Regions from separate parts of the Peribacillus muralis genome, predicted to be linked through region 3. Evidence: riboswitches for the same ligand, from Rfam matches in the RefSeq annotation. Region 3 holds a riboswitch; each other region holds the start of a gene.
What was found. A riboswitch is a leader RNA that binds a small molecule or an ion and turns the genes downstream of it on or off. The one in region 3 is predicted to bind S-adenosylmethionine.

Region 1 (9,918 bases), 2.0 Mb from region 3:
CTGATAATTAGTTAAGATTTTAATCAATTTTTTACATTTACACAATAGTTTTTATACAAAATTATGACAATTTTTTCTCTTTTTATAACTTTAGGAATAATTTTCTGGTATAAAAAATCATTTCCTTCATAGCTGTTATACAGTAAAGCTATGAAGCTAGATAAAATGCGACGAACAACCATTTTTAAAATCAATATTTCAGAATAACAAATACACACTCTATTTTTAGCTTTTCGAGAATTCAGGTCCCGTCTGTATGGGTAAACATCCCAGGTGAATATTTTAATATTTCAGAAAAATTAGTCCGAAGGTAGGATAACATAAACTAATTATTTCTTTCATATATATTTCAGTACTCTTAAAAAAAACCTTAATTTTACTGGCAATGAAACCTTTTTGAAGCCAATTCGTATTAAAGTAAAATATAAATGCTGAGGTGAAAAAATGTATTCACAAACCGTACAAACCTATATGCCATCCGTCATGCGGACATTCGCGTTATCGCTGGCCATTTCAGTATTGGGAATGGCCATAGGTACTTTTGTTCCTCCCGCCTTGTTCCTTCCTTTAGCGATCCTAGAGATTGCCATGTTGATTGGAGCATTCATCATGCGGAGGAAAAAAGCAATCGGATATACATTTCTATATAGCTTCACGTTGATTTCCGGTATCACCACCTATCCGATCATCGCACACTACCTAGCCGCTGCCGGTGCGAATGTTGTGATTTTAGCCGGTGTCACGACGACAGTTGTATTTGGCGGTCTAGCCCTATATGCAACAACCACCAAAAGGGATCTTTCTTTCCTTGGAGGGATGCTATTTGCCGCTTTGCTTGCATTAGTGGTCATCAGCATATTCAACATTTTCTTCCCATTAAGCTCTACAGCCATGTTGGTCTTTTCATTTATCGGGATTGTAATTTTCAGCGGATATATCTTATACGACTTCAATCGAATGAAGCACTACGGTGTAACGGCCGAGGAAGTTCCGCTCATGGCCTTAAATTTATATCTTGATTTCATTAACCTTTTCATAAATATCTTACGCTTTTTCGGTATTTTGGCAAGTGATGACTAATTTTGATTGAATGGACGCTTATAAAAAAAATGATCCATCATTTAATCTATTTGCATATAAAAAAGACTGAGGTGAAATCAATAGTGATTTCACCTCAGTCTTTTTGTCCGACAGCCAATTGTCCACAGGAATGAACGTTTTATACATCAGCATCCGAACTTTCCCCTCCAATACGATAAACACGTTTATAATGCCGACAAAAAACCAAAAAGGTTCCTGAAGGGAGACCTTTCTGAAACCTTTTTGTCAAATCACTCAACGCTTTTGTTCATCTTTATATAATCCTGGATTCGATTGATCGGTCCACGGCAGCTTCACGCCAAAGGTGCTTGCGATGAACTGTGTGTCTTCTCTTCTTTTTTTCCTGATTTGCGCCCGTTGTTTGGCCGATTCATTTAAATTGATTTCCATTTCGGTCTCAGGAACCAAATTGGGAACTGGCATAGGCTTTCCTTGTTCATTAATGGCGACAAAGGTCAAAAATGAAATGACACATAAATTGCGATCGCCTGTAACTAAATCCTCCGCAATCACTTTTACAATGACTTCCATGGATGTCCTGCCCGTATAAGTCACGAAGCTTTCCAGACAAACGGCATTTCCTTCGTGAATAGGGTGCAGGAAATCAACCGAGTCAGTCGAGGCGGTAACTACGGTGCTTCTTGCATGACGCATGGCGGATATAGCCGCTACATCATCAATATATGCCATTAACTTGCCTCCGAACATCGTGCCAATATTATTTGTATCGGGAGGGAGGACAAGACTTGTTTTAATGACCAAAGAGTCCCGGCAATGCTTTGTTTCTTCCATGGTGACTGCACTCCTTCATTCATGTCTGATTTCTCACTAGTTCACTTTATCGAATTCTCACCTGTAAAGCAATACAGATGCTTATTTTCCTGCTTTTTGTCTAAATTATCCGGAATGAAAAATAAGCTGATTCCACTTCACTGCCCTTTAGGCTGCCGGCCCTGCTGCAGCTCTCTCAAGCTCAGGCCAAACGTCATTTGCAAATGAGGATAATCCTTGAACCCAGGCCAATCCCCGCCCCATTCGAAACCTAGCCCTTTAGCGATGGTGACGACCTCCATCCAATCAGATTTCCGGTTATCGTTTCCATCATAGTCCATATCCCATATGGCTTCCCCTTGTTTATTGAGGATGGCAAAATCGATCGCCAAGCCGAAATTATGAAGCGATTCACCACCCTTTGCATATGTTACGATATTTCCCGTATTTAAACGGCCTTTTTCATAGAGCTCATTTTGTTCTTCCAAAGAACGGTATCCTGCTGTAATGATTATCGGGATGTCTAATTCATTGGCCCGTTGAATGAGTTCATCTTTTTTTTCTGCGACGATCGGATGCAGCTCATCAGCAAGTTTGATATCGTCCAAGTTAGGGGGCAGCATATACTTGTACAAGACAACCCCCAACAATCCAAACGAAATCAAGACCAGACATGCCTTTATCCAGTTAAATTTCACAGAACGATCCTTCCTGTCTAAAGTGAAAAACTCAACCAAGGAAGGATGAGTTTTTCTTCTTCTTTTATAATTTGGATTTTATCTCTTCGATTTGCAGCAAATGCCTTTTTTCGTGCAATCCTACGAATGGAATCCATTGCTTCAAGCTTAAATCCTTAAATAACGGATGAGGAAATGACTTTTGCTCGAGGTCACTTTCATCTGCATTGTCGACAAGTTGAACGAATGCACTGCGTGATTCTGCCAACTTATCTTTAACCTCTTGCAAAGTTTGGTATGAATCGGACGGAACGAGATACGAAGGTGCTTCTACCTTCATTTCACGATTCACAGTAAGTTCGATCGGTTTATCCACTGCTGGGATCCTTTCATCACTTTGCAATTTATCGCCAATACTCTTTGTAATGGCTCGTTCCATTAAATATAAATGATCCAGTACTTGGATTACGCTCCAGCGGCCTTCTTCAGGATGTGCATTCAATTGTTCATCCGTTAGCCCGTTGACTGCATTCAGAAGTTCTTCCCTTATTTTTTCATTTTCAATCATTTTTAGCATCTCCTCTTATCAGCCTGATTAATCTCCAATAATTATTTCATGTTCTATAGTAGTGTGTAAAATAATAACACTCATGAAAAAGACAGAGCCGATAAAAAGTTGTCTATTTTTTGAAAACCTCTATGATAGTCATGAAGGTTACATTCATATAACACATTGTATAAATAGGAGTGATCATTATGAGCGGGGGACATATTCCATTCAGCCACAAGGGGCGCAGCCCAATCAATGCTGCACCTTCTAAAGGGAGCATATGGATAATGCTTCAACAAATGTTCAATCGGGTCCCATCCAAATGGAAGTTTAGCTTTTTGATAATAAGTTTGATGCTATTGATTTCTTTAATTGAATTTTCCATACCCCAGCTAACCCAGTATACGATCGATGAGGTCATCCCGAAAAAAAAATATGACTCGCTAATCTGGATTGGTGCAGGTATTCTTGGCGCTGCCCTATTATTGGCTTTATTGAACTACTTAAACAGCTACGTCGTTTCCAAGGTTGGACAAAAGGCAATCCTGGATATCAGGAATAGCATGTATGACCATATTCAAAGGCTTGATATGAAATTCTTTGATAAAAACCGGACAGGTGACTTAATGTCCAGGTTGACCAATGATGTTAATTTGCTGCAGCAGCTCATCTCATCCAGCATGCTTCAAGTCGTGACGGACACCGTGACCTTCCTCGCCGTTGCCGTTTATATGCTTTTCATTAATTGGCAGCTAACCGCCGTCCTTCTGGTGACATTCCCTTTCATGTTTTATATCACAAGGGTGTTCGGGAAACGGATAAGACTGTCATTTCGATCTGTGCAAAGCTCAGCAGGAGATGTCAGCAATCAGTTGCAGGATTCGATCTCAGGAATGAGGCTCATTCAATCTTTTACAAATGAAGAATTTGAATCGGCACGGTTTGCCGAGCGGAATCATGAAAATATGGTGGCTAACATTAAATCCGTCCGGCTTCGCTCGATGTTCAGTCCTATAATTGACTTAATGAACAATATTGGTCTTGTCGCTGTGATTGTGTTCGGGGCTTGGCAGGTGATGGAAGGCAAATTTACGATTGGCTTGATAGTCGCCTTCCTCGCCTATTTAAGATTGCTGCAGAGTCCAGTTCGCAACTTCAGTCGGGTAATCAGCATTGTCCAGCAATCTGCTGCAGCCTTTGAGAGGATAACTGAAATATTGGATACAAAACCAGAAATAATCGACAAGGCTGCAGCCACTGAGCTCCCTTCAATAAAAGAGAAAATCGATTTTCAATTGGTGGATTTTGCTTATGACCAAGGTGTGCCTGTGCTATGCAACCTAAATCTAACCATGAAGGCTGGACAAGTAACCGCCCTGGTCGGCTCATCAGGTGCAGGAAAATCGACCATAACGAGCCTTCTGATCCGGTTTTATGACCCACAGCAGGGGAGGATCACAATGGATGGCCACGATATCCGTGATGTGACGTTGAAGTCCTTACGTAGCCAAATGGGGATCGTTTCACAGGATATCATTTTATTTAATGGGACCATCCGCGAAAATATCGTATATGGAATGCTTGATGCTTACGATGAAAAAATCATTGAATCAGCTAAAGCAGCACATGCACATGACTTTATCCGTTCCTTACCGGATGGGTATGATTCTCAAATTGGAGAACGAGGTGTCAAGCTTTCCGGCGGGCAAAAGCAGCGCATCGCCATTGCCAGAGCACTATTGAAAAATCCGCGAATCATCATTCTCGATGAAGCCACGGCGGCATTGGATACTGAATCAGAGCATTTAATTCAGGAAGCACTTTCACGTTTGATGATCAACCGAACTTCAATCGTCATTGCCCATAGATTATCAACCATTCAAAAGGCAGATCAAATCATCGTTCTCGAAAAGGGAAACGTTCAGGAAAAAGGAACACATGAACAGTTATTGCGAAGTAACGGCAGATACAAGCAACTTCATGATCTGCAGTTCCCCCAATTAAAAGCTAAAACTTGATATGCCCCTTATGCAAAAATGCACAGAAAGGCTTCTGTGCATTTTTGTTTCACTTAAAATCGTAACTTGCCAATATCCGATTTGTAATCAGCTTATACCCTTTTTCATTCGGATGAATCGTATCACTGAAATATTCGGCTTTCTTTTTCTTTTTAAATAAATCATCGGTAGGAATGAATACCATCCTTTTATCATGTTGCACTACTTTCTTTATTGATTGGTTATAATCCTGTATGTGTTTTTCAATTTTACGGTTGTCACTTATCGGGTTATACAGACCCACTACCAGTATATCAGCCTGATCATTTCCCTTTAGAAGTGTCGAAGTAATCTGTTTTAGATGCCTGATATATTCTTGCTTGCCCTCATTGATTTTCCGATCGTTTATTTTCTTCAAGTCCCCGCCGTTGCTATTGATGAAGTCATTCGTGCCAATATAAACGATGAAAGTGTCCGCTTTATCCAATTTAGTATGGATGCGGTAATCATCAAGCTGTTTGATGACGCCATCCGTTTCCTGCCCTTTGATGCCATAATTCCAAAAGCTAACCTTCTGTTCTGTCTCAGGATTGTTCAATTCATCCTTTAGGCCTTCTACATAACCTTCCCCATGCTTATCTCCTTTACCATAAGTTAAAGAATCGCCAAAAGCCATGACCCTTTGCATCTTGTCCGACTCCGCAGCTTGAAATTCAAATGCTACAAAACAAATAACTAGTACAATCATTAGTAGACCTGTTAATTTTTTCATTTATTTCTCCTTTTATCTTTTTCTAAGAAGTGTTTTATATGTTAAATACCCAAAAATCAGCATTCGTAACAATAAAAATGCACTGGCAGATAAAGAGGAGAAAGTGTATGATAATATAAAACTTTCAGATGATTTGGTTATATACACATTTCATTAACAAATTTATGAAATGGGCACTTCTGGATGTTGAAAAAAGTAATGGATTGGAGAGTAGATGATGAACGAGTACATACAATTCAGAGAGGCTGAATTATCGGATTTGCCTAAAATTGTGGAAATATATAATTCGACAATTGCCTCAAGAATGGTCACTGCAGATACGGACCCGATAACTGTACAATCGAGGGTTAATTGGTTTGAGGAGCATAATTCAGAAAGTAGACCGCTATTTGTCATTACTTTAGAAGGAGAAACTGCAGGATGGATGAGCTTTCAATCTTTCTACGGACGGCCTGCCTATAATTCCACAGCAGAGATCAGCATCTATATCGATGATTATTTCCGGGGAAAAGGAATCGGACGGGTTTCGATTCAAAAGGCTATTGAAGTAAGCCCGAAATTAGGGGTAAAGACTCTATTAGGATTCATATTTGCTCACAATATACCTAGCATGAAGCTCTTTTCCAAATTTGGTTTCGAAGAATGGGCACACTTACCTCAAGTTGCCGAGCTGGATGGCATTGAACGGGATTTAGTCATCCTTGGTAAACGCATTGATGGATAATCATTAACTTAAAAGCTATTGCCTTAGGCAATAGTCTTTTTATTTTCACGAAGAAGTCCATCAACCTAATTGAACCAGAGTATTTAAAAATACCTATACACTTTCTGAAGAGAAAAATATTCAGCTTCCCTTGTCTTTGTTAACGCATTTAACAGGGTGTCCAATTCTTGACTTGCTTGAATCGTCAGTAGACTGTTTATACCGAAATTCTCCGCCAATTCAATCATCTCTTGCCTTTTTTCTTCTATTATTTCAGGGGTTATCTTTCGGGAAAACAATTTATATACACCTCCCATAAATTCAATATTTTTACACTATAATCATAATGAAATTCATAGTTAAAATCAACTATTTACTTGTTGCGAAATTGTGTTTCCACACCCGTTAAATGTGACAAATTACTCATGACTTTTTCAAATGTGTATTTTTTGTGACACCCGCTCTTAAGACGTCAAAAAAGCATTCACCCATGTACACTGTGAATGCTTTTGCCATTTATATTTTATTTCATTATGACGAAATGATAGCCTTACCTCTTGCTATGTCATCCACTCTGTAGGAGATTCACTATCAGTCCTATTTATAACGATCTTATATTCATCTTCCAAAACTTTTAAAGGGGCATCATAAAGGTGCCTTTCATCAGAGGTTTTGTATACTCCTTTCGCCAATAGCTCCTCTATCAGCAACGCCTTTCTCTGCTCGATACCCTTGAATATTTCTGCCATGTAAATGGCTCCTTTCCTTGTCCGCTTATAGCCTAAGCTGTCTTTACAAGTCTCATTTTCACCAAATTATATATACCTTTTCTATTATGTCCTTAAACGCTATTTTGCAAAAATAAAAGCCTCTTCAATTAAAGAAGAGGCTGACAGGGTCCGGACGGCTCTTCTTATCTTCCAAGCAAACGCTTGTTGGATGTAGCACAGTTCCCAATACGGGTCTGCTGCCGAGGTTTCATAGGGCCAAGTCCCTCCACCTCTCTGGATAAGAATTCAATTATATAAATGATGTGAACATAATAATATCCCAATAATTCACAAAAGTCAATTACCTGTTTCCCCGCTTTTTTTCTCTCTCCCCCTTCAAAGCCGGGTTGCATTTTCTTGGCTTTCTGATATGATGTCAGTAATTACATACAACACACACCACTAGGGGAGTCTTTTTAAGACTGAGATGGAAGTCATTCCGGACCCTTTGAACCTGAACCGGCTCATACCGGCGGAGGAAAGTGGATGATATAGGTCCATTCCTTATATCCATCTGCCCCGTTCCGTTATTCAGGAACGGGGTTTTATTTTGGCAGTAAACATTTCCATACATTTTAAGGGGGATACGATGAAGCATACTAAATCAAAAACCTTCAGTGACAGACTTCATGAAAGTGCAAAGGAAATCTGGAAAAGGAACCATTCACATCCCTTTGTCCAAGCGATCGGGAACGGAACGCTTCCTGAGCATAAATTCGCTTATTACTTAAAGCAAGACTATATCTATTTGATGGATTATTCCAAGCTTTTCGCTTTAGGAGTCATTAAAGCGCATAATGTTGAAACCATGGCAAAATTTGCGGAAATCTTGAATGAAACGATTCAGATTGAAATGGATATCCATAGGCAATATGCCTTGGAATTCGGAATCACCTCCAAGCAATTGGAGGATACCGAGCCTACTCCCACCACACTTGCCTATTCAGGTTATATGCTAAATGCAGCCCAGCATGGGACACTGGCCGACCTGATTGCCTGTCTCCTTCCATGCGCTTGGGATTATTATGAAATCGGCTTGCTTTTAAAAGAACGAAACGGTAAAGACTTGGACAATAATCGCTATTCGAAATGGATTGAATCCTATTCCTCCCCAGAATTTGGTGAAGCGCACAAGTGGCTGATAACCTTATTGGAGGAATTGACGGAAGGTATGCCCGAAAAGGAACTGCAGCGATTGGAAAAGCACTTCTTGGTTACATCCCGCTATGAATATTTATTCTGGGATATGGTTCAAAATGAGCAGGATTGGCCGTTATAGGTCGTAGACATGATGTTTAGCCCAATTAAAAAAATGACGCTGACGGCAATGATCACGGCCATAACGACTTTAACAAGCTCCTTTCTATTCATCCCGGTAGGATTTGTGAAAGCTTTTCCGATTCAACACCTGGCCAATATCCTGACTGCCGTTTTACTCGGTCCTGCTTATGCGGTAACACAAGCTTTCCTAGTTTCCTTGATTAGAAACATATCTGGCACAGGTTCAATTTTCGCCTTTCCGGGCAGCATGTTCGGTGCCCTCTTGGCTGCTTTCCTTTATCGCAGGACACAACGCTTGACATTCGCATGTATTGGGGAAGTGACGGGGACCGGCATTCTAGGTTCACTTGCCTGCTATCCGATCGCGGCCCTGCTATTGGGCGAAAAGGCGACTCTTTTTGGTATGTTGCCTGCTTTTTTGCTCAGTTCATTTTCAGGTGCCATTTTCGCTTTCATTTTATTGAAAATATTATTAAAAAATGATTATATGAAGGGGTTTTTTCATGAAAAAAGCACTAACCATCGCAGGCTCTGACTCTGGGGGAGGCGCCGGGATACAAGCCGATATCAAAACATTTTCTGCACACGGTGTTTTTGGAATGTCCGTCATCACGGCCGTTACTGCACAAAACACAATGGAAGTACGTTCCGTGCAGGCGATCGACACTGCAATCATCACTGATCAAATTGCAGCCATTTTTGAAGATATACACGTCGATGCAGTAAAAATAGGCATGCTTGGTTCAAAAGAAATCGTCGAAACAGTCGCTGATTCCTTAACTGCCTTTTCACCTGCCATCGCTATCCTAGATCCAGTCATGATTTCCAAAAGCGGCCACCATTTGCTGGACGAACGAGCCGTTACTGCCCTAAAAGCGAAATTACTTCCGCTTGCAACACTTGTCACCCCTAATGTACCAGAGGCCGAGGTTCTTACTGGCTTATCGATCCGAACCGAGCAAGATTTTTACAAGGCATGCCTTTCCTTGACAGAATTAGGGTCAAATGCCGTTTTACTCAAAGGAGGACATGCAGAGGGGAACCCAAACGACCTTTTTTATGACGGGACGAACTTTCACTGGATCAAGGGAGAAAGGATCGATACAAAAAACACTCACGGTACAGGCTGTACCCTCTCCTCCGCGATTACATCCAACATGGCAAATGGACTATCGCTGCGAGAGTCGATTGAACAGGCTAAGCTCTATATTTCTGAAGCGATACGCAATAGCTTTTCAATAGGTGCAGGACATGGGCCTGTCCATCATTTTCATTCATTTTCAAAAAAAGAGCGGA
Region 2 (9,918 bases), 210 kb from region 3:
CCATTGAAATGGCTAAGCAGTCCAAGGGCTTGGCAAACAAAATGAAAGCGCTTGTTTATAGTGATGACCGTGCCGGCCAATTACTTTGGAACGTACTGAATCCAGTGCTTGTATATTCCGCCCAATTGCTTGGCGACATTGCCGATGACATCGTGGCGATCGATCAAGCGATGAAATGGGGCTTCGGATGGTCCACAGGTCCTTTTGAAACATGGGATGCCATCGGTGTAGAGAAATCGGTTGCCAGGCTGGAATCCGAAGGTGTCATCGTTCCGCAATGGGTGAAGGATATGCTTGATAAGGGAATCACTTCCTTCTATAAAGAAGAAAATGGGGTAGTCCATTACTACAATAATGGTGAATATAAAGAGCTTGTCGAAAATCCTAAAGTGATCAATCTTAAAGCGATCAAAAAGCAAAAGGGCGTAATCAAGAAAAACAGTGGTGCAAGCCTGATCGATATCGGCGATGGAGTGGCTCTTCTGGAATTCACTTCACCGAACAATGCAATCGGTCTTGATATCATGCAAATGATCAATGCGGCTGTCGATGAAGCGGAAGCGAACTTCAAAGGCTTGGTCATTGGAAACCAAGGCAAAAACTTCTGTGTAGGCGCCAATATTGCGATGATGCTGATGGAGGCGCAAGATGACAATATTTATGAACTAGATATGGTCATCAGCCAATTCCAAAAGGCCATGCTGAAGATTAAATACAGTGCCGTACCTGTAGTCGTGGCTCCATTCAATATGACACTTGGCGGTGGTGCTGAAGTTTCCCTTCCTGCTGCACGCATCCAGGCGACGACAGAAACATATATGGGTCTTGTCGAAGCGGGTGTCGGATTGATTCCAGGCGGAGGCGGAACGAAAGAGCTTTACGTGAAAACATTGAAGAATATGCCAAAGGGTGTGGACTTCGACTTGCAGAAAGTGGCCAACCAAGTTTTTGAAACGGTGGCGATGGCAAAGGTATCGACATCCGCTGAAGAAGCACGCGGAAACAATTTCCTTAATGCATCCGATGGTATCAGCGTGAATGCAGACCATCAGCTATATGATGCGAAGCAGGCTGTAATTTCCATGCATGAACAAGGGTATACGGCCCCGGTACGCACGAAGATTCCTGTCGTGGGTGAAACGGGATACGCAGCACTTCTATTGGGAGCGGAATCGATGCGGCTTTCCGGATTTTTATCCGAGCATGATCTTGTCATAGCAAAAGAGCTTGCATACGTCCTCGCCGGCGGCAAACTTCCATTTGGTACGGAAGTGGATGAACAGTATATTTTGAACCTTGAGAAGCAAGCGTTCCTGAAACTGATATCGACTCCGAAATCTCAAGCAAGGATGCAGCACATGCTCATTAAAGGGAAACCACTTCGCAACTGATCAATGGCAGTAGTGGATGAAGAAACAAAAACGAAGCTTAATGGATCGATAGCTTAAAAATGAGTAAGGGGGATCATCATGAAAGAAGCGGTAATAGTTGCTGGAGCAAGGACTCCGGTAGGAAGAGCGAAGAAAGGTTCTCTTGCTAATGTTCGTCCGGATGATCTAGGTGCTCTAGTTGTAAAGGAAACGTTAAAGCGCGCAGGAAATTATGAAGGAACGATCGATGATCTGATTATCGGCTGTGCGATGCCTGAGGCGGAGCAAGGTCTGAACATGGCACGCAACATCGGCGCATTGGCAGGATTGCCTTATACAGTACCAGCGATAACCATCAATCGTTACTGTTCAAGCGGGCTCCAAAGCATTGCATATGGAGCGGAGAGAATCATGCTCGGTCAAAGCGATACAGTCATTGCCGGCGGTGCGGAGTCGATGAGCCTTGTACCGATGATGGGCCATGTAACGCGACCGAATGCGCAGCTTGCCGAGTCAGCACCGGAATATTATATGGGAATGGGCCACACGGCTGAAGCGGTTGCGAAGAAATATGGCATCTCCCGCGATGATCAAGATGCTTTTGCTGTAAGAAGCCACCAGAGGGCGGCAAAGGCCATTGCCGAAGGAAAGTTCTCCGATGAAATCGTACCGGTTGATGTAACCCTTCGGTCGGTTGGACCTGATCTGAAATTAAAGGAAAAGTCATTCACATTCGCACAAGATGAGGGCGTGCGTGCAGGAACGACGACGGACGTACTCAAAAAACTAAGACCTGCATTCTCCGTTACCGGATCCGTCACAGCAGGGAACTCATCACAAACGAGTGATGGAGCGGCCGCGGTCATGGTCATGGATGGGGAAAAGGCATCTTCATTGGGAATGAAGCCGATTGGTAAGTTCCGTTCCTTTGCAGTGGCAGGAGTACCGCCTGAAATTATGGGGATCGGTCCAATCGCTGCCATTCCGAAAGCTTTGAAACTGGCAGGTCTGGAGTTATCCGACATTGGTTTATTTGAATTGAATGAAGCTTTTGCTTCTCAATCCATCCAGATCATTCGTGAGCTGGGATTGAATGAAGAGATAGTCAATGTGAATGGCGGTGCGATTGCCTTAGGTCATCCGCTTGGCTGTTCGGGAGCTAAATTGACATTAAGCCTATTACATGAAATGAAGCGCAGAAACCAACAGTTCGGAGTCGTGACAATGTGTATCGGCGGCGGAATGGGTGCTGCTGGAGTCTTTGAATTATTAGCGTAATTCCATCCTTCCGGAAGCCATCGGCCGCTTCCGGCGGGTTCACTGATCATTAATCATTTAGGGGGAGAAAATATGTCCAATCAAACAACAGATAACCTCATTAAAGGTGGAGCTTTTTTAGTAGAAGATATTACTTTTGATCAAGTATTCACACCTGAAGATTACACGGATGAGCATAAAATGATTGCCAAAACCACTGAAGATTTCGTTTTGAATGAAATTTTGCCGCAAGTTGAACATATAGAAAACCATGAATTCGACCGTTCGGTAAAATTACTGAAGGATGCAGGCGAAATTGGTTTACTGGGTGCTGACGTTCCCGAGGAATATAGCGGGCTGGGGCTTGATAAAATCAGTTCTGCGTTAATTACCGAAAAAATGGCTCTTTCAGGCGGCTTCGGCATCACGCATGGTGCACACGTAGGGATTGGATCACTGCCAATCGTATTATTCGGTAATGAGGAGCAAAAGAAAAAATATCTGCCATTATTGGCAACTGGTGAAAAAATTGCCGCTTATGCTTTAACGGAACCAAGCTCGGGATCTGATGCTTTAGGAGCGAAAACGACGGCGAAATTGAATGCCGAAGGCACACACTATATTTTAAATGGTGAAAAACAATGGATCACCAATGCAGGCTTTGCAGATGTTTTCGTTGTATACGCCAAAATCGATGGCGAACAATTCTCCGCCTTCATTGTAGAGCGTGAGTATAAGGGTGTATCCACTGGTGCGGAAGAGAAGAAAATGGGCATCAAGAGCTCATCTACACGCACTTTGATTCTTGAAGACGTTTTTGTTCCTGTCGAAAACCTTTTGGGTGTGGCAGGAAAAGGGCATGTCATCGCTTTTAATATCTTGAATATTGGCCGGTATAAATTGGGTGTAGGGGCAGTCGGCGGATCTAAGCGTGCTCTTGAAATTACTGCTGCCTATACAAATCAACGCCAACAATTCAAAACGAAAATTTCCGATTTTAACTTGACGAAGGAGAAGCTTGCGACGATGGCCGCCAAGATTTATGCAGCGGAAAGCTCTGTGTACCGTACTGTCGGTCTTTATGATCAAAGACAAAGCAAGCTGACGGATGAGCAAGTGAAAGATGGCAAATCAATGGCGGCTGCGGTTGCAGAGTATGCGATCGAGTGTTCATTGAATAAATTCTTCGCTTCTGAAGTATTGGATTACGTAACGGACGAAGGCGTACAGCTTCATGGAGGCTATGGTTTCATGCAGGAGTATGAAATTGAAAAAGCTTATCGAGATTCACGCATTAACCGCATCTTTGAAGGCACAAATGAAATCAATCGCCTGCTTGTTCCGGGGACATTCCTGAAGAAGGCGCTTAAAGGTGAACTGCCTCTTCTTCAAAAGGCTCAAGGACTTCAGGAGGAATTGATGATGATGATGCCTGAAGAGCCTGGTGATGAGCCGTTGGCACAGGAAAAAATGCTCGTCAGGAATGCCAAGAAAATCGGTATTTTAGCAGCGGGCCTTGCTGCGCAGAAGTATGGCAAACGTCTTGACCAAGAGCAAGAAATTCTTTCCAACATTGCGGACATCGTATCCCTTGCATATGCTGCAGAGTCTGTCGTATTACGTACGGAAAAAGCGATCGCAGCCACTGGTTTGGATAAGAACAAACAAAAGGTGCTTTACACTGAAATTTTCGTCCAAGAAGCATTCAATGAAATTGAACAGCATGCCAAGGAAACGTTAATTGCCGTGGAAACAGGTGATACACTTCGCATCATGCTTTCTTCGCTTCGCAAATTGACGAGGCACAACCCGATCAATGTAATCGCGAAAAAACGTGAAGCTTCCGTGAAGGTGATTGAAATGGAGAAATACGCGTTATAAGCCTTTTGAACTGGTTCAATGAAGGGAATGTCCGCAATGGGCATTCCCTTTATTTCCTTTGTTCAAAACCGGTCGAATTCAAAGACATTTCGTTGTATTGCGTGGAGAAAACGGGTATCCTATTGATAGGTGGTGAAACGATGGGCTTAATATTATATTGGTACCCAAAATGCGGCACATGCCGTAATGCGAAGAAGTGGTTGGATCATCATGAACTGCAATATGAAGCGATCCATATAGCGGAAAATCCGCCTTCTCGAACTGAAATCGAACAATTATATAAAACCAGCGGATTAGAGCTGAAGAAGTTTTTCAATACTAGCGGTCAAAAATATCGGGAGCTGGGCTTGAAGGATAAGCTGAAAGATGCTACGGAAGCAGAGATGCTTGATATATTGGCGACTGACGGGATGCTTCTGAAAAGGCCGATCGTTACCGATGGGGCCAAGGTGACAGTAGGCTTCAAAGAAGAGCAATTCGAACAGGTTTGGAACTAAAATTATACAAAAATTTGGTTAATTCCTTACTTAAATAATGTTTCTACTTTATAATGTAATAGAAAATACAAGCTGTACATATGGAGGGAATCAATAATGACGACAACACCAAAAGAACTTCGTTACACGAAAGAACATGAATGGGTCAAAACCGAAGATGGAACAGTCCGCATCGGGATCACGGCTTTTGCCCAATCGGAACTTGGGGACATCGTTTTCGTCGAGCTTCCGGAGGTCGGTGACGAGCTCAAAGCCAACGAGCCATTTGGAAGTGTTGAATCGGTTAAGACCGTTTCTGAGCTGTATGCTCCGATCAGCGGCAAGGTTGTCGAAGTGAACGAAGATTTAAGTGACAACCCAGAGTATGTGAATGAATCTCCTTTTGAAAAAGCATGGATGATCGTGGTTGAACCAACGAACAGCAGTGATGTTGAAGGGCTTATGAGTGCGGAAGAATATGAAAGCTTGATCAACGGGTAAGACGAAAGAGAGAGGAGGCTGACCGGTCTGCTCTCTTTTTCCTTTTGTGTCTGGCAGTTGTCCACAATTCGTGAAATGGAGTGATGACATGGAATGCGGCGATTATGATAAAGTGATCATTGTAGAAGGCAGCTCCGACAGAAAAAAGGTTGCCTCCGTTTTGAATGAAGTTGTGGAAATAAGATGTACGAATGGGACCATTTCAATAACCAAACTGGATGAATTGGTGGAGGAATTGATGGACCGGGATGTTTATCTCCTCTTTGATGCAGATGAATCGGGAGAAAAGCTGCGAAAGCAATTTCGAAGGGAAATGCCGGAAGCGAACCACCTTTACATTAATAAAATGTACAAAGAAGTGGAAAGCTCGCCGGAACATCATATTGCAACTGTACTTCTATCTGCCAACATGAATGTAAAAATGAAATTTTTAAGTTAAAGGGTGAAAGACTGAGTGATGCAGGAGTGGAAAGAGGAAACGTGCAAGCTAGCTATTGAAAACGGGGAAACCTTTTGCCTATATTTATATACGCCCTTATGCGGCACGTGTCAGGTCGCCTCTAAGATGCTGGATATATCTTTGCAATTATTCCCGGAAATGATGGCAGGCAAAATGAATATGAACTATGTCCAAGGGATGGCCGAAACATATGAAATCGAAAGTGTCCCCTGTTTATTGCTCTTTAAGGGAGGACAACTTCATGAAAAAATATATGCCTTTCAATCCGTTCCGTATCTGTATGGCTTGCTTAAGGAACTTAGCTAGGAACCCAACCGGAAACGGATTGGGTTCTTGGCTTTATTTTTTTCAACGAAAAAAGAAATAAAAACAAAGAATATTCTAACAATTTATTGACTGGGTAATCGTAAAATGCTATATTTTGAATGTAGAAATTACTGTTGCAAGAAAAGATCAAAATTAAATAGTTCTTATCAAGAGTGGCGGAGGGACTGGCCCGACGAAGCCCGGCAACCGGTATACATATATATACGGTGCTAATTCCAGCAGAGTTTTGACTCTGGAAGATGAGGTGTGTATGAAAGCCTCTTCTTGTGGAAGTGGTTTTTTTGTGTAGGATAAGAACCATTCCCAGGCTGTTCCAAATAAATCCATAGAAGAAGAGGAGAAAGCACATGTCAGATAAAAAATTGCGTTTCGAAACATTGAGTGTTCATGGCGGGCTGCAAGCAGATGAAACCGGAGCCCGTGCCGTTCCCATTTATCAAAGCAATGCATACTTGTTCAAAGATACGGATCATGCAGCCAATTTATTTGGTTTAAAGGAAACGGGATATATATATACTAGGCTCCATAATCCGACGGTCAGCGTTTTCGAGGAGAGGATGGCGTTATTGGAAGGCGGTATCGGCGGATTGGCAACTGCAAGCGGAATGGCTGCCATTTCCCTGTCAATCCTCAATATTGCCGGTGCAGGGGATGAAATCGTCTCTGCCTCTACCTTATATGGGGGCACGTATAACCTTTTTGAAAACACCCTTCCTAAATACGGAATTAAAGTGAAGTTCGTATCTCCCGATGATCCTGAGAATTTTAGGAGGGCGATTACGCCAAGAACGAAGGCCATTTTCGCTGAAACGATTGGAAATCCCAGTTTGCGGGTCCTCGATATCGAAGCAGTGGCAAAAATCGCCCATGAAGCCCACATACCTTTGATCATCGACAACACCTTTGCTACACCTTACCTTTGCAGACCGATAGATTTTGGAGCGGATATAGTCATCCATTCCGCTACGAAATGGCTCTTGGGTAATGGAACGACATTAGGCGGTGTCATCGTGGATGGAGGCAAATTCGACTGGAACTCGCCGAACTTCCCTGGCTTTACGGAGCCTGATCCAAGCTACGATGGCTTGGTATATGCCGAGGCAGTTGGTCCTGCGGCCTTCATTACAAAAGCCAGGGTGCAATTGCTTCGTGATTTAGGTCCTGCCCTAAGTGCCCAAAGTGCCTTCCAGTTTACGCTTGGCCTAGAAACGCTGCATGTCAGAATGAAGGAGCATCTTGCAAATACGAAGACCGTCATTCAATACTTGAAAAATCATCCTGCCGTGAAATGGGTATCACATCCAGCTGATGAGGATCACCCGGATAAGCCGCTTACCGATAAATATTTGCCTAAAGGAGCGGGGGCCGTCGTGACCTTCGGAATCCAGGGAGATCGTGAAGCAGGGGCAAGGCTCATCAATTCAGTCGAATTATGGTCACATGTAGCGAATGTCGGCGATGCGAAAAGTTTAATCATCCATCCTGCCAGCACCACCCATCAACAGCTGAATGATGCAGGTCTGGTAAAATCAGGGGTGAGTGCCGATCAAGTCCGGCTATCCATCGGGATAGAAAACGTAGAAGACTTAATAGAGGATTTAGAGCAGGCCATCGAAAAAGCGACGGATATCGTTTCACTGGCATCCAAATCGATTTAAGTAAAAAGTCCTGATATTTTTTGTTCTAGAAATATTATACATTGCACTCCTTTTTTATCTGTGATAAAATTTCTCCATACTAATGAACGTAATGATGTACGAAATATTCTATATATTAGCTCTTATCAAGAGAGGTGGAGGGATGTGCCCGATGAAGCCCGGCAACCGACAAGGAGGTTTTTCCTTGGAAAGGTGCCAATTCACACAAAGTGTAAACACTTTGGAAGATGAGAGGAAGGCCAGTTTCTTTATCTGCCTTTCTGCTCATGCAGAAAGGTTTTTTTATTTTTAAATTTAGGAAACCCTAAGCATGTGCATGGGTAAAGAAACGCAAGCTGGATTATGTAGAGAAAGCAACTAAGTTCATAGGTTTTATAGGATAAAAGAGGTGAGCAAGAATGATTACATTGACGAAGGTCAGTAAGCTGTTTCGGACAGGAAAAGGAAGCAGCGATACGATCAGGGCTGTAAATAACGTAAACGTTGAAATAAATAAAGGTGAGATTTTCGGTATCATTGGCTACAGCGGGGCAGGGAAAAGTACCTTGATCAGAATGCTCAATGGCTTGGAGACACCGACTGAAGGATCCGTTATCGTAGCAGATAAGGAAATTTCCAAAATCAAAGGAGCTAAGCTTCGCAAGGCCCGTCAGGAAATCAGCATGATATTCCAGCACTTCAATCTGTTGTGGTCCAGGACCGTTCAGGAGAATATAGCCTTTCCGTTGGAAATTGCGGGGGTTTCGAAAACTGAACGGACGAAGCGTGTCAACGAATTGATCAAATTGGTCGGACTGGAAGGCAGGGAGAAGGCATATCCTTCACAACTGAGCGGCGGGCAAAAGCAAAGGGTTGGTATCGCAAGGGCCCTTGCCAACGATCCGAAAGTACTGCTGTGTGATGAAGCGACTTCCGCTTTGGACCCACAGACCACGGATTCCATACTCGAATTGCTCGTTGATATCAATCAGCGGCTTGGGTTAACGATTGTGTTGATCACACATGAAATGCATGTAATCCGGAAAATCTGTCATCGTGTGGCTGTAATGGAAAACGGGCAGGTCGTTGAACAAGGTCCAGTCCTCGATGTGTTCAGGGATCCTCAGGAACAGATGACGAAGCGTTTCGTGCAACAGGTGACGGAGCCAGAAGAAACGAAGGAAACGATGGACCATTTATTCGAACGCTTTCCAGAAGGTAAAGTGATTCAAATGACTTTTGTAGGAGATCATGCGGAAAGCCCGTTGATAACCAAGCTCGTACGTAACTTCGAGTTGGATGTCAATATCGTTCAAGGTAAGATATCCCAAACCAGAAGCGGCTCATATGGAACATTGTTCATTCACCTTGACGGCACAGAGGATGAAATGCTCCGCGCAATCGAATTCGTTAAAGCACAGCAGGTAGGCGTGGAGGTGATCACTCATGCTTGAAGAATTATTGCCGAATATGGATTGGGAAAAAATGATTGAGGCAACAAAAGAAACATTGTATATGACTAGCATCTCTGTAGTGGCGACTTTCTTTATCGGGATACTATTGGGCTTGGTCCTGTTCTTGACAGCTAAAGGGAATATGTGGGAAAACCGGGTTGTGAACGGAATCATCAGTGCTCTCGTTAATATATTCCGATCGATTCCATTTATTATTTTGATCGTCCTGCTCATTCCATTCACCAAAGCGCTAGTCGGTTCCATGATCGGCGTGAATGCGGCGCTGCCGGCGCTCATTATCGGTGCAGCTCCCTTTTATGCACGTATGGTGGAAATCGGCCTTCGTGAAATCGATAAAGGCGTAATCGAAGCCGCTAAATCGATGGGGGCCAAAACGAGCACGATCATTTGGAAGGTCCTTCTTCCAGAGTCGATGCCCGCCCTCGTTTCAGGGATCACGGTAACATCGATCGCATTAGTCGGCTATACCGCAATGGCAGGGGTCATCGGTGCCGGCGGGCTTGGGAATCTGGCCTATTTGGAAGGTTACCAAAG
Region 3 (9,918 bases):
TTATCGACGGATTTGGACGAATTATTCCGATGTCGGACGGATTATCACTGGATTTGGACGAATTTTTCCGACGTCGGACTGATTATTAACGGTTCAGGACGAATTATCCCGACGATGAACGATTTTTCACCGGATCAGGAAAATTTTTTCCGATGTCGGACGGATTATCACTGGATTTGGACGAATTTTTCCGACGTCGGACTGATTATTAACGGTTCAGGACGAATTATCCCGACGATGAACGATTTTCACCGGATCAGGAAAATTTTTTCCGATGACGGACGGATTATCACTGGATTTGGACGATTTCTTCCGACGATGGACGAATTATCACCGCCACAGGACGATTTATCCCGACGTTGGACGATTTTTCACCGCCACAGGACGATTTATCACCGCCACAGGACGATTTTTTCCGACGACGGACGATTTTTCACCGGATTAGGACGAATAATCACTCAATTTGGACGAATAAGTTGTATCTTCAACCTATTCGCGAATATTCCATCCCATTAAGAAATAAAAAGCTGCCGATCAACTTAATTCGGCAGCTTTTTCACGTATTCGGCACAGCAGTATTTCCCGTTCAAATGACATATCCTAATATTTTCAAGCGATTTTCAACAAAGCTGAGCGCATATTGGAATACATCATCACGTTCAGGCTCGTTGAAGATCTCATGATACAGCTTTGGCCATTCTTTGTATTGCTTCTCACTAGCCAAGTTATAGTTAAACCACTCACGAACTGCCTTCTTATTCACGATCCGGTCGTCTCCGCCCTGCATGACCAAAAGCGGGACATCCTGGAAGTCGGGAATCTCTTCAAAAGCATCCTTCATGGCCTGGGAGAGCTCCCGATACCAGCGAACGGAAACCTTCGTGATATATAATGTATCATTCCTGTCACATTCACGGACCTCGGAACTCCTCGTTGCCATTTCGGGAGTTAATCCAGAGTCGACCCTGAACTGGGGCATCACGAGATTCAAGCCATGTGAGATGCTTGCCAGGAATTTCGGAGGCTTTGTTACGAGCCCTAAACAAGGTGAAGATAAAATCACGCCTGCGATATCCCATTCCTCTTCTTGAAGAAGGCGTATCGAAATCAGGCCGCCCATGCTATGCCCAAGCAAAAAGACCGGCAGCGAGTATTCGTATGCTTCCTCTATCCAGCTTTTCACTTCATCCAAATATTCATCAAAGGAATCGATATGTCCCCGGTAGGCACGAGTCGTCATGCCCTGCCCAGGAAGGTCGCCCATGACGACATGGTATCCGGCTGAAAGCCACATTTGTGTAACCCATTTATAACGGCCGTGATGTTCCATTGCCCCATGAATGATGACAATGACGCCTTTGGCGTCCCCATCTGTCTCCCATTTCCACATTCGAAATCCCCCTTTCACTTTTCACTTGTTGTATACGATCCATGATAGTTAAAATATATATATAAATTATAACCATATTCGCGTTTTTCGACAAAAAAGAAAACTAACAAGTTGTACCTTCGTATTATAAATAGCCAACGGTATTTGCATACGGTATATTAAAATAATACATAAAAACATTCACTTCGGAAAGGAAATGATTGAAAATGATTATTTATCCGTTCAAGGGCAAGGAACCGGAAATTGCCGAAAGTGCTTATATTGCGGAGAATGCAGTCGTGACAGGCGATGTGAAAATTGGTGACCAATCATCCATCTGGTTCAATTCCGTCATCCGCGGTGATGTAGCCCCAACCATCATAGGAAAAAAAGTAAGTATCCAAGATAATAGCGTCCTTCACCAAAGCCCCAATAATCCATTGATCATTGAAGATGAAGTGACCATTGGCCATCAGGTCATTTTACATAGCTGCAAAATCCGTAAAGGTGCCCTGATCGGCATGGGATCGATCATACTTGACGCAGCCGAAATCGGCGAAGGGGCTTTCATCGGTGCCGGCAGTCTCGTTCCCCAGGGCAAGGTCATCCCGCCCAATATGCTCGCCTTCGGACGTCCAGCCAAAGTGATTCGGGAAATCAATGAGGAAGACCGTCAAGACATGGAACGAATCGTACGCGAATATGCCGAAAAAGGACAATACTACAAAAGCGCAGACCGCATAAAATAAATTAGGTTAACCGCGGCATTTCAAGTCTTGAACCAAACCGAAGCCTCTTTTTAGCTCGAAATATACCACTCAGCGGGTTTATTGAATTATTCCCTCTGCAGGCAAAATTAATCCTACAAAAAAGGTGCGCCGCAATTAGCGGCGCACCTTTTCCATATGGATCATGCTTGTGCTTTTAGTGTTTCTGCTTTATCTGTACGTTCCCATGGAAGATCGACATCGGTACGGCCAAAGTGTCCGTATGCAGCTGTCTGTTTGTAGATTGGGCGACGAAGATCAAGCATTTTGATGATGCCTGCCGGGCGAAGGTCGAAGTTAGCGCGAACCAGGTCAACAAGGACGTCTTCGCTAACTGTGCCGGTTCCGAATGTATCAACCGAGATCGATACAGGCTCTGCCACACCGATTGCATATGCCAATTGGACTTCGGCTTTGTCAGCCAGGCCGGCTGCCACGATGTTTTTGGCAACGTAACGAGCAGCGTATGCCGCAGAACGGTCAACTTTCGTAGCATCCTTACCAGAGAATGCACCGCCGCCGTGACGAGCGTATCCGCCGTACGTATCAACGATGATTTTACGGCCAGTAAGACCTGCATCCCCTTGAGGTCCGCCGATTACGAAACGGCCAGTCGGGTTGATGAAGTATTTAGTTTCGGCATCGATCAATTCAGCAGGAACGACCGCTTTGATCACATGCTCTTTTAAATCGGCTTGAATTTGCTCAAGCGTGACCTCTGCATCATGCTGTGTCGAGATGACGATTGTATCTACACGTACAGGACGGTTATTTTCATCATACTCCACAGTTACCTGTGTTTTACCATCTGGGCGAAGGTAAGCAAGTGTTTCATCTTTACGAACTTGAGTCAAGCGGAATGAAAGCTTGTGTGCCAATGAGATCGGAAGCGGCATAAGCTCTTCTGTTTCATTACAAGCAAATCCGAACATAAGACCTTGGTCCCCTGCACCGATTGCATCGATTTCTTCTTCTGACATGCTACCTTCACGTGCTTCCAAAGCTTTATCGACGCCAGCTGCGATATCGGCAGACTGCTCATCGATCGAGCTCAATACAGCACACGTTTCAGCATCAAAGCCGTATTTCGCGCGAGTATAGCCAATTCCTGCAATCGTATCACGAACGATACGCGGAATATCCACGTAAGCGGATGTTGTAATTTCACCAGCAACAAGCACAAGACCTGTCGTAACACTTGTTTCACACGCAACACGCGCATTTGCATCCTTAGCAAGGATAGCATCTAAAATGGAATCTGAAATCTGATCACAAATCTTGTCCGGATGGCCCTCTGTAACAGATTCAGAAGTAAATAGACGTTTCTTTGACATCATATTTCCTCCTTGGAAGTTAGTATGTGGTAGGCATTAGCCTGATTTTTTTTACGGAACTCGTTTCCCTTATTAGCTTCAACTATAGACACAGAATTACTTAAAAAACACAAAAACCTTCCCTGGAAAATGAGGAAAGGTTTAACATTCTGTCTTCTATCCTTTCACTCTTATCGTTCAAGGGTTTTTTACCTTGCTCAGGTTAGCACCATCACCACTTTTCCTTGAAGAACATCGCTTTATTTTCGGCGATTACTCTTGGAGTCAAGTTCAATATGGCAGGTTGCTGGGTTTCAAAGGGCCTGTCCCTCCACCAACTCGGGATAAGAGAATCCGTACAATTTAAGATATTATCGTATTGGGTCGGAATTTGTCAATGTTTTTCTATCAAGAACATTTATCATCCGAGGCCAACATGGATACAATAAACTCCGATTCCCCGTCATGGAAGGGATTCCGGATGCCTAACGATCAAAACACCATTTTTAACCAATGATGAAAAAGCTTAATCACTTCCTATTAAAATAAAGGAGAGCGACTTACATTAAAGCATATGCAGGAATCTTCACATGGTTCCTGCCCACTTAAAATGAGGAATTCAACCAATTGAAAATTATCACAAATCAGACGGAATAGTATAGACTATTTAAATAAATGTGTTATACTAATTGTAATATAAAACTTAAACAAAGGAAGGTACCTCATATATGAATTCTGTAGACGTTTCTAATGAGTTACACCAATTATTAACAGGACACAACGTGCAAACTCAGCTTTCGGTTCCCAAATTGGTCGAAAAGGTATTAAGCAGGAATGAAGGCGTTTTAACATCAACTGGCGCAGTCAAGGCCGAAACAGGCAAATACACGGGTCGTTCACCTAAAGATAAATATATCGTCGAGGAAGCATCCGTTAAAGATAAAGTCGATTGGGGCCCAGTGAACCAGCCAATTTCCGAAGATGTGTTCAATAAGCTATATAATAAAGTAATTGACTACTTAAAAGCAAAAGAAGAGATTTTCGTTTTCAAAGGTTTCGCTGGTGCAGAAGAATCATCACGCCTTCCTATCCGTGTCGTTAATGAATATGCTTGGCATAATCTTTTCGCCCATACTTTATTCATCCGTCCGAACGAAGAGGAGCTGAGAGGCCACGAAGCAGAATTCACGATCCTTTCAGCACCCAACTTCAAAGCTGATCCTGCAGTGGACGGAACGAAATCCGAAACGTTCATCATCGTTTCGTTTGAACGCCGTACCATCCTGATCGGCGGAACGGAATATGCAGGTGAAATGAAAAAATCGATCTTCTCGATCATGAACTACTTACTTCCAGAGGCTGGAATCCTTCCTATGCATTGCTCTGCTAACGTAGGACGTGAAGGGGACGTCGCTTTATTCTTCGGACTGTCCGGTACAGGCAAAACCACTTTATCTGCTGACACGAATCGCAAACTGATCGGTGATGATGAGCATGGCTGGGCTTCTAACGGTGTTTTCAACATTGAGGGCGGCTGTTATGCGAAAACGATCAACCTATCACGCGAAAAAGAACCACAAATCTTCGATGCCATCCGTTTTGGAGCCGTCCTGGAAAATGTAGTTGTCGATCCGGATACTCGCGAAGCGGATTATGATGATAGTTCATTGACTGAAAATACCCGTGCTGCATACCAAATGCAAGCGATCGATAACATCGTGAACCCAAGTATTGCCGGGCACCCAAATACGATCATTTTCCTGACTGCTGATGCTTCAGGCGTACTGCCTCCAATCAGCAAGCTGTCCAAGGAACAAGCCATGTTCCATTTCCTAAGTGGATACACGAGCAAGTTAGCTGGAACGGAAAGAGGCGTAACTTCACCAGAAGCGACATTCTCCACTTGCTTCGGTTCACCATTCTTACCGTTACCTGCTACACGCTATGCTGAAATGCTTGGTGATAAAATTGACGAGCACAACGCAAAAGTATACCTTGTCAACACGGGATGGACAGGCGGAGCGTACGGAACTGGAAGCCGCATGAAACTTGCTTACACCCGTGCCATGGTCCAGGCTGCACTCGAAGGGGAATTGGCAAACATCGAAACGGTCAAGGATGAAATCTTCGGCTTGAACATTCCGCTACATGTTCCAGGTGTACCGGATGAAGTGCTTCAGCCAATCAAGACTTGGGCAGATCCTGAAGCTTATAAACAATCCGCAACAGACCTTGCCGCTCAATTCCGGGCAAACTTCAAGAAATTCGGAAGCGTTCCAAACGAAATCGAAGATCTTGGCGGACCGATCGCTTAAAAAGCATATACACAAAGGGACCAGGCTCCATGCTTGGTCCCTTTTTCCATCTATAAATTGATTGCGGCTAGGATACACGAGTCTTTCTTCCAATAGCCCAAAAAACGGCACTGACACATAGTCAGCACCGTTATCCGTCCACTATCATTCCCAATGTTTGTTTTAGCTGATCGCTTTATTTCTGGCTTTTTCCCTTGACACCTTTTTATATTGATAGATATTGCCCAAGTTCGCGACCGAAACTCCGGTCTTCGTTACATCAATGCAATTACGCGTATCGAGGATCATTTTATTGGCCATCAGCTTGGAGAGATCATCATAATCCATCACCTTGAATTCATCATGGTCCGTCAAGACAAGAATCAGGTCGGCATCGTTGACGGCATCTTCCACTGAAACGATGGGCAGCATGCCAGACTGGACATGCGGGTCATGCAGGGCTACCTCCATCTGCTCCATTCCCATCAAAATATTGACGACATCGATGGCAGGACTTTCACGGATGTCATCGACATTCCCTTTGTATGAAAGCCCGAAGACCGCCACCTTTGGCCGCTCGATGCCCTCAAGCATCATCCTCACGCAATTGACAATATGATAAGGCATCGATACGTTGGTATCACGGGCGAGCTTAATGATCCTTGCAGTCTCTGGGGACTTTGCGACGACGAAATAGGGATCGACCGCTAAGCAATGACCACCGACTCCCGGCCCTGGCTGGTGAAGGTTGACACGCGGGTGCTTGTTTGCCATCGATATGACATCCAAGACATTGATGTCCAGCTCGAAGCAAACCTTTGCCAGCTCATTTGCCAGGGCGATATTCACATCCCGGAAGGTGTTTTCCATCAGCTTGGACATTTCCGCCGTTTTCGCATCCGTTTGGATGATCTCCCCTTTAACGAAGGTTTGATAAACCAGGCTCCCTTTATATGAGCATGTCTCCGTGATTCCGCCGACGATACGGTTGTTATGAACCAACTCTTCCAAAATCCTTCCAGGTAAAACACGTTCTGGACAATGAACTAGAAAAATGTCTTTTCCGATGGTAAGTCCCGTCATCTCAATCATCGGTCTGATATGATCATCCATGCTCCTCGGAGCGATCGTCGATTCGATGATGATGATATTCCCTTTGCGGATGAAAGGGAGGATGCTTGCGGTAGCTTCAGCCACATGGGTCAAATCACAGGATTTTTGCATGTCATTATTATTCGGCGTAGGAACTGCGACAATGAAGACATCTGCATACTCCGGTCTTAATGACGCTTGGAATTTTCCGGAATCCAGCACTTCATGCAATACCTCTTCCAGTCCAGGTTCCTCGAGATGGAGCCTGCCAAGATTCAGATTGGAAATGATGTTTGGATGGATATCCACTCCGACGACGTCGACACCGTGTTTCGCAAACATTAAAGAAGTTGGAAGTCCTATATAACCTAGTCCTAATGTACAAATTTTCATATAAACCACTCCTATTCATTATTATCTGCGATCCTTGCCAGCTCAGGCAGTTTGATATATCTCGATAAAGATATCCTTCTCTTGCTTCCAATTATATGTTTGGCGTGCATTCAGGCAATTCCGGCTCATTTCCGCCCTTTTTTCAGGATGCTTCAATAAGTAATTGACTCCGTCGGCAATGGCTTTAGGATCATGTGAATCGACACAAACACCGATTTGTTCCGCATCGACCACCTTTTGGATTTCTGGAAAGCTGCAGGCAACGACTGGCACACCGCTCATCATGTATTCGAACAATTTATTAGAAGAAGCGGAATAGTGATTAAAGCAAACATTATTCAACACTTGAAAACCTAAGTAGGCATTTTTCGTATAGTGAAGCAATTCGTCGACCGGGACTTTCGGCAAAAACTTCACCCGATGCTCCAAATCCATTTCCTTCACCTTCTCCATTAATGCCGCCTTGATTTTCCCATCTCCGATAAATACCACCGTCCCTGTCTCGATCAGCGGTACGGCATCGACCAATTGCTCCAAACCTCTGCCCATCTGGACGCCGCCTTGATACAACAATATCCGTTCATCCGGCGGCAAATTCAGCAGCTCATGCAAATTCACGGACGTGCTTTCCTCCGGGTTTGTCGGGATCGGATAGTTATGGACAACTTTTGGATAGAGACCATATAAGTCTTCATTATATTTAGCTCTCGTATGATTTTCGGCAATCATTTCATCGACGAACATTAATAGGAATTTCTCCATCCTCCCGTAGAGTGGGCTATTATATCCCGTTCTGCTCGTTTGCACTTCATGCGAGTCATAAATCAGCTTCTTCCTTCTGAACCATTTACTGCTGATCGCCCCCTGCATGAGTGTATTCAAGTCATTCGAATGGTAAAAATCATAATTCCGTTTCCGCCCATGATAGATCATTTGACCAAAAATGTAGCTCCTGGTTAATAACGTCGGGAGCTTCGTTTTAGTGATTAAAAGGGTGCCCATCGCAAGAAGCGCAAGGGAACCGAACAGTATACCCGATCCCACCCAACCGTTGATCAAATTCAAATTCCATAACGTATTCCAGACCAATATGGCCAATAGTACGATTTCAAACTTCTTCTTCTTCACCTTGCCTGCCATTCTGAGAATTCGATGAAGCGCCTCCCATCGATTGTTGACCCTTGTGACAGTGAAGCCGTTTTGATGCTGCTCCCTTTTGGGCAAATCCTTGATCTTCCAGTTATGAATGGCAATTAAATCCACTTCATATCCCACTTCAGTAAGTGCTGTACATTCTCTCAGAACCCTTGCATCGTTCGTAAAGTGATTCCACACAAACATGCATACCTTCTTGGTCATGTTGTCCTCCACTTCCGGATTTTTTCTTCCCTACGCTTCCAAAACATTGATGAGACCCTCAATATTTTTCGACCATTGAAAATTCCGCTTCGCATATACATAACCGTTTTCCCCGAGCTCTTCACGCAGGGCTTGATCGCTGGCCATGGTCAAAATAAGCCGACTGATTTCAGCAACACCCCGGCTATCTGCCACCAACCCGCATTTTGCCTCTTCAATGACCTTTTTGGCCCTTCCCGCCACATCACCGACAATCGGCTTTCCGACACACATATAATCGATGATTTTTCCAGGCAGCACCTTATCGAATACCTCTTTCTCCACCAAGCTTACATATGCAATATGGGAGGATGAGACTTCATGAAGGGTCACCCTCCTATTCATCGCATTGATGACCTTTATATTTGCCAGTCCTTTCGCGCTGATCTCCCTCTCCACTTCCCCTACCCGATAGCCATATCCGATCATCGTGAACTCGATTTGCTTATGTTCCCTTAACCTTTCAGCTATCGCGATCAATTTCTTTAGGTCTTGGGCAAGTCCGATATTTCCTGTATAAACGACCTTGATCTTCTCATCGGCGATGGGAGTAAATACATTCTTTAACGCCAGCTCGTCTCCAGTAAGTGAGTTGGGGATGAAGTGAATCATTTCCCCCTTGACTCCCTTGGACATGATATAATCCCTGAATCCAGGGCTATTGATGATAATATGATCTGAATGCCGATACAGCTCCTTCTCCAGGAAGTATGCGAACTTCAAAATCCACTTATTTGCAAATACCCCCACTCCTATCAAGGATTCTGGCCATAAGTCCCTGACATCGGTAATGAGTTTAGCCTTCATTTTCCTCTTGGCAATCAAGGCCGCCATTGTCGGGAAAATAGGCGGCGTCGTAACAAATACATAATCATATGTTTTTTCGAGACGGATGATCGTATAAACGAAAAGCCACATCGCTTCAAGATAATGCAGCAAGCGTCTTCCCATATTGCTTGTATACCGCTTCACTTTATTCGGTTTTATCCTGATGACATCTTCCTCAATGTTTTCCTCATCCCAAAACCTTGTATCTTGATACAAGCTTTGATTAGGATAACTCGGTTTCAACGTGATGACCGTCACTTCATATCCGCTTCTTTTCAAATGAAGATACACATTTTTCATTCGGTTACCTGCACTTCCGATTTCCGGATAAAAGTTTTGCACGATCATCAGGACGCTTTTCATATTCACCTATCACCTCTATTCTTGGGTCGGTCATGCTTCCTGCTTTATATTGTAATGGGCCGTTATTAATGGAAGGTTAAGGGAATATAAAGTCCTCATTA

Region 1: linked by a shared signal. The riboswitch ahead of ABE28_RS06625 (Fur-regulated basic protein FbpA) and the one ahead of metK (methionine adenosyltransferase) in region 3 are both predicted to bind S-adenosylmethionine.
Region 2: linked by a shared signal. The riboswitch ahead of ABE28_RS21780 (O-acetylhomoserine aminocarboxypropyltransferase/cysteine synthase family protein) and the one ahead of metK (methionine adenosyltransferase) in region 3 are both predicted to bind S-adenosylmethionine.

What each region holds. Positions count from the first base shown of each region.
Region 1 covers NZ_CP017080.1:1,377,800-1,387,717, reverse strand. Annotated here, with positions in the region: gene ABE28_RS06665 (Bax inhibitor-1/YccA family protein) at 445-1,080, shown strand; gene ABE28_RS06660 (acyl-CoA thioesterase) at 1,336-1,893, opposite strand; gene ABE28_RS06655 (M15 family metallopeptidase) at 2,031-2,570, opposite strand; gene ABE28_RS06650 (DinB family protein) at 2,635-3,117, opposite strand; gene ABE28_RS06645 (ABC transporter ATP-binding protein) at 3,306-5,117, shown strand; gene ABE28_RS06640 (DUF459 domain-containing protein) at 5,167-5,868, opposite strand; gene ABE28_RS06635 (GNAT family N-acetyltransferase) at 6,086-6,592, shown strand; gene ABE28_RS06630 (aspartyl-phosphate phosphatase Spo0E family protein) at 6,676-6,870, opposite strand; gene ABE28_RS06625 (Fur-regulated basic protein FbpA) at 7,132-7,320, opposite strand; SAM riboswitch class I at 7,482-7,586, opposite strand; TPP riboswitch at 7,736-7,839, shown strand; gene tenA (thiaminase II) at 7,931-8,620, shown strand; gene thiW (energy coupling factor transporter S component ThiW) at 8,630-9,157, shown strand; gene thiD (bifunctional hydroxymethylpyrimidine kinase/phosphomethylpyrimidine kinase) at 9,126-9,918, shown strand, end outside.
Region 2 covers NZ_CP017080.1:4,469,544-4,479,461, reverse strand. Annotated here, with positions in the region: gene ABE28_RS21815 (3-hydroxyacyl-CoA dehydrogenase/enoyl-CoA hydratase family protein) at 1-1,391, shown strand, start outside; gene ABE28_RS21810 (acetyl-CoA C-acetyltransferase) at 1,470-2,648, shown strand; gene ABE28_RS21805 (acyl-CoA dehydrogenase family protein) at 2,721-4,508, shown strand; gene ABE28_RS21800 (arsenate reductase family protein) at 4,649-5,005, shown strand; gene gcvH (glycine cleavage system protein GcvH) at 5,102-5,485, shown strand; gene ABE28_RS21790 (toprim domain-containing protein) at 5,574-5,924, shown strand; gene ABE28_RS21785 (thioredoxin family protein) at 5,943-6,251, shown strand; SAM riboswitch class I at 6,413-6,518, shown strand; gene ABE28_RS21780 (O-acetylhomoserine aminocarboxypropyltransferase/cysteine synthase family protein) at 6,620-7,930, shown strand; SAM riboswitch class I at 8,050-8,164, shown strand; gene ABE28_RS21775 (methionine ABC transporter ATP-binding protein) at 8,329-9,363, shown strand; gene ABE28_RS21770 (methionine ABC transporter permease) at 9,356-9,918, shown strand, end outside.
Region 3 covers NZ_CP017080.1:4,263,442-4,273,359, forward strand. Annotated here, with positions in the region: gene ABE28_RS20640 (hypothetical protein) at 1-516, shown strand, start outside; gene ABE28_RS20645 (alpha/beta hydrolase) at 587-1,390, opposite strand; gene ABE28_RS20650 (gamma carbonic anhydrase) at 1,600-2,118, shown strand; gene metK (methionine adenosyltransferase) at 2,280-3,473, opposite strand; SAM riboswitch class I at 3,638-3,800, opposite strand; gene pckA (phosphoenolpyruvate carboxykinase (ATP)) at 4,178-5,764, shown strand; gene ABE28_RS20665 (nucleotide sugar dehydrogenase) at 5,927-7,228, opposite strand; gene ABE28_RS20670 (glycosyltransferase) at 7,271-8,587, opposite strand; gene ABE28_RS20675 (glycosyltransferase family 4 protein) at 8,618-9,817, opposite strand.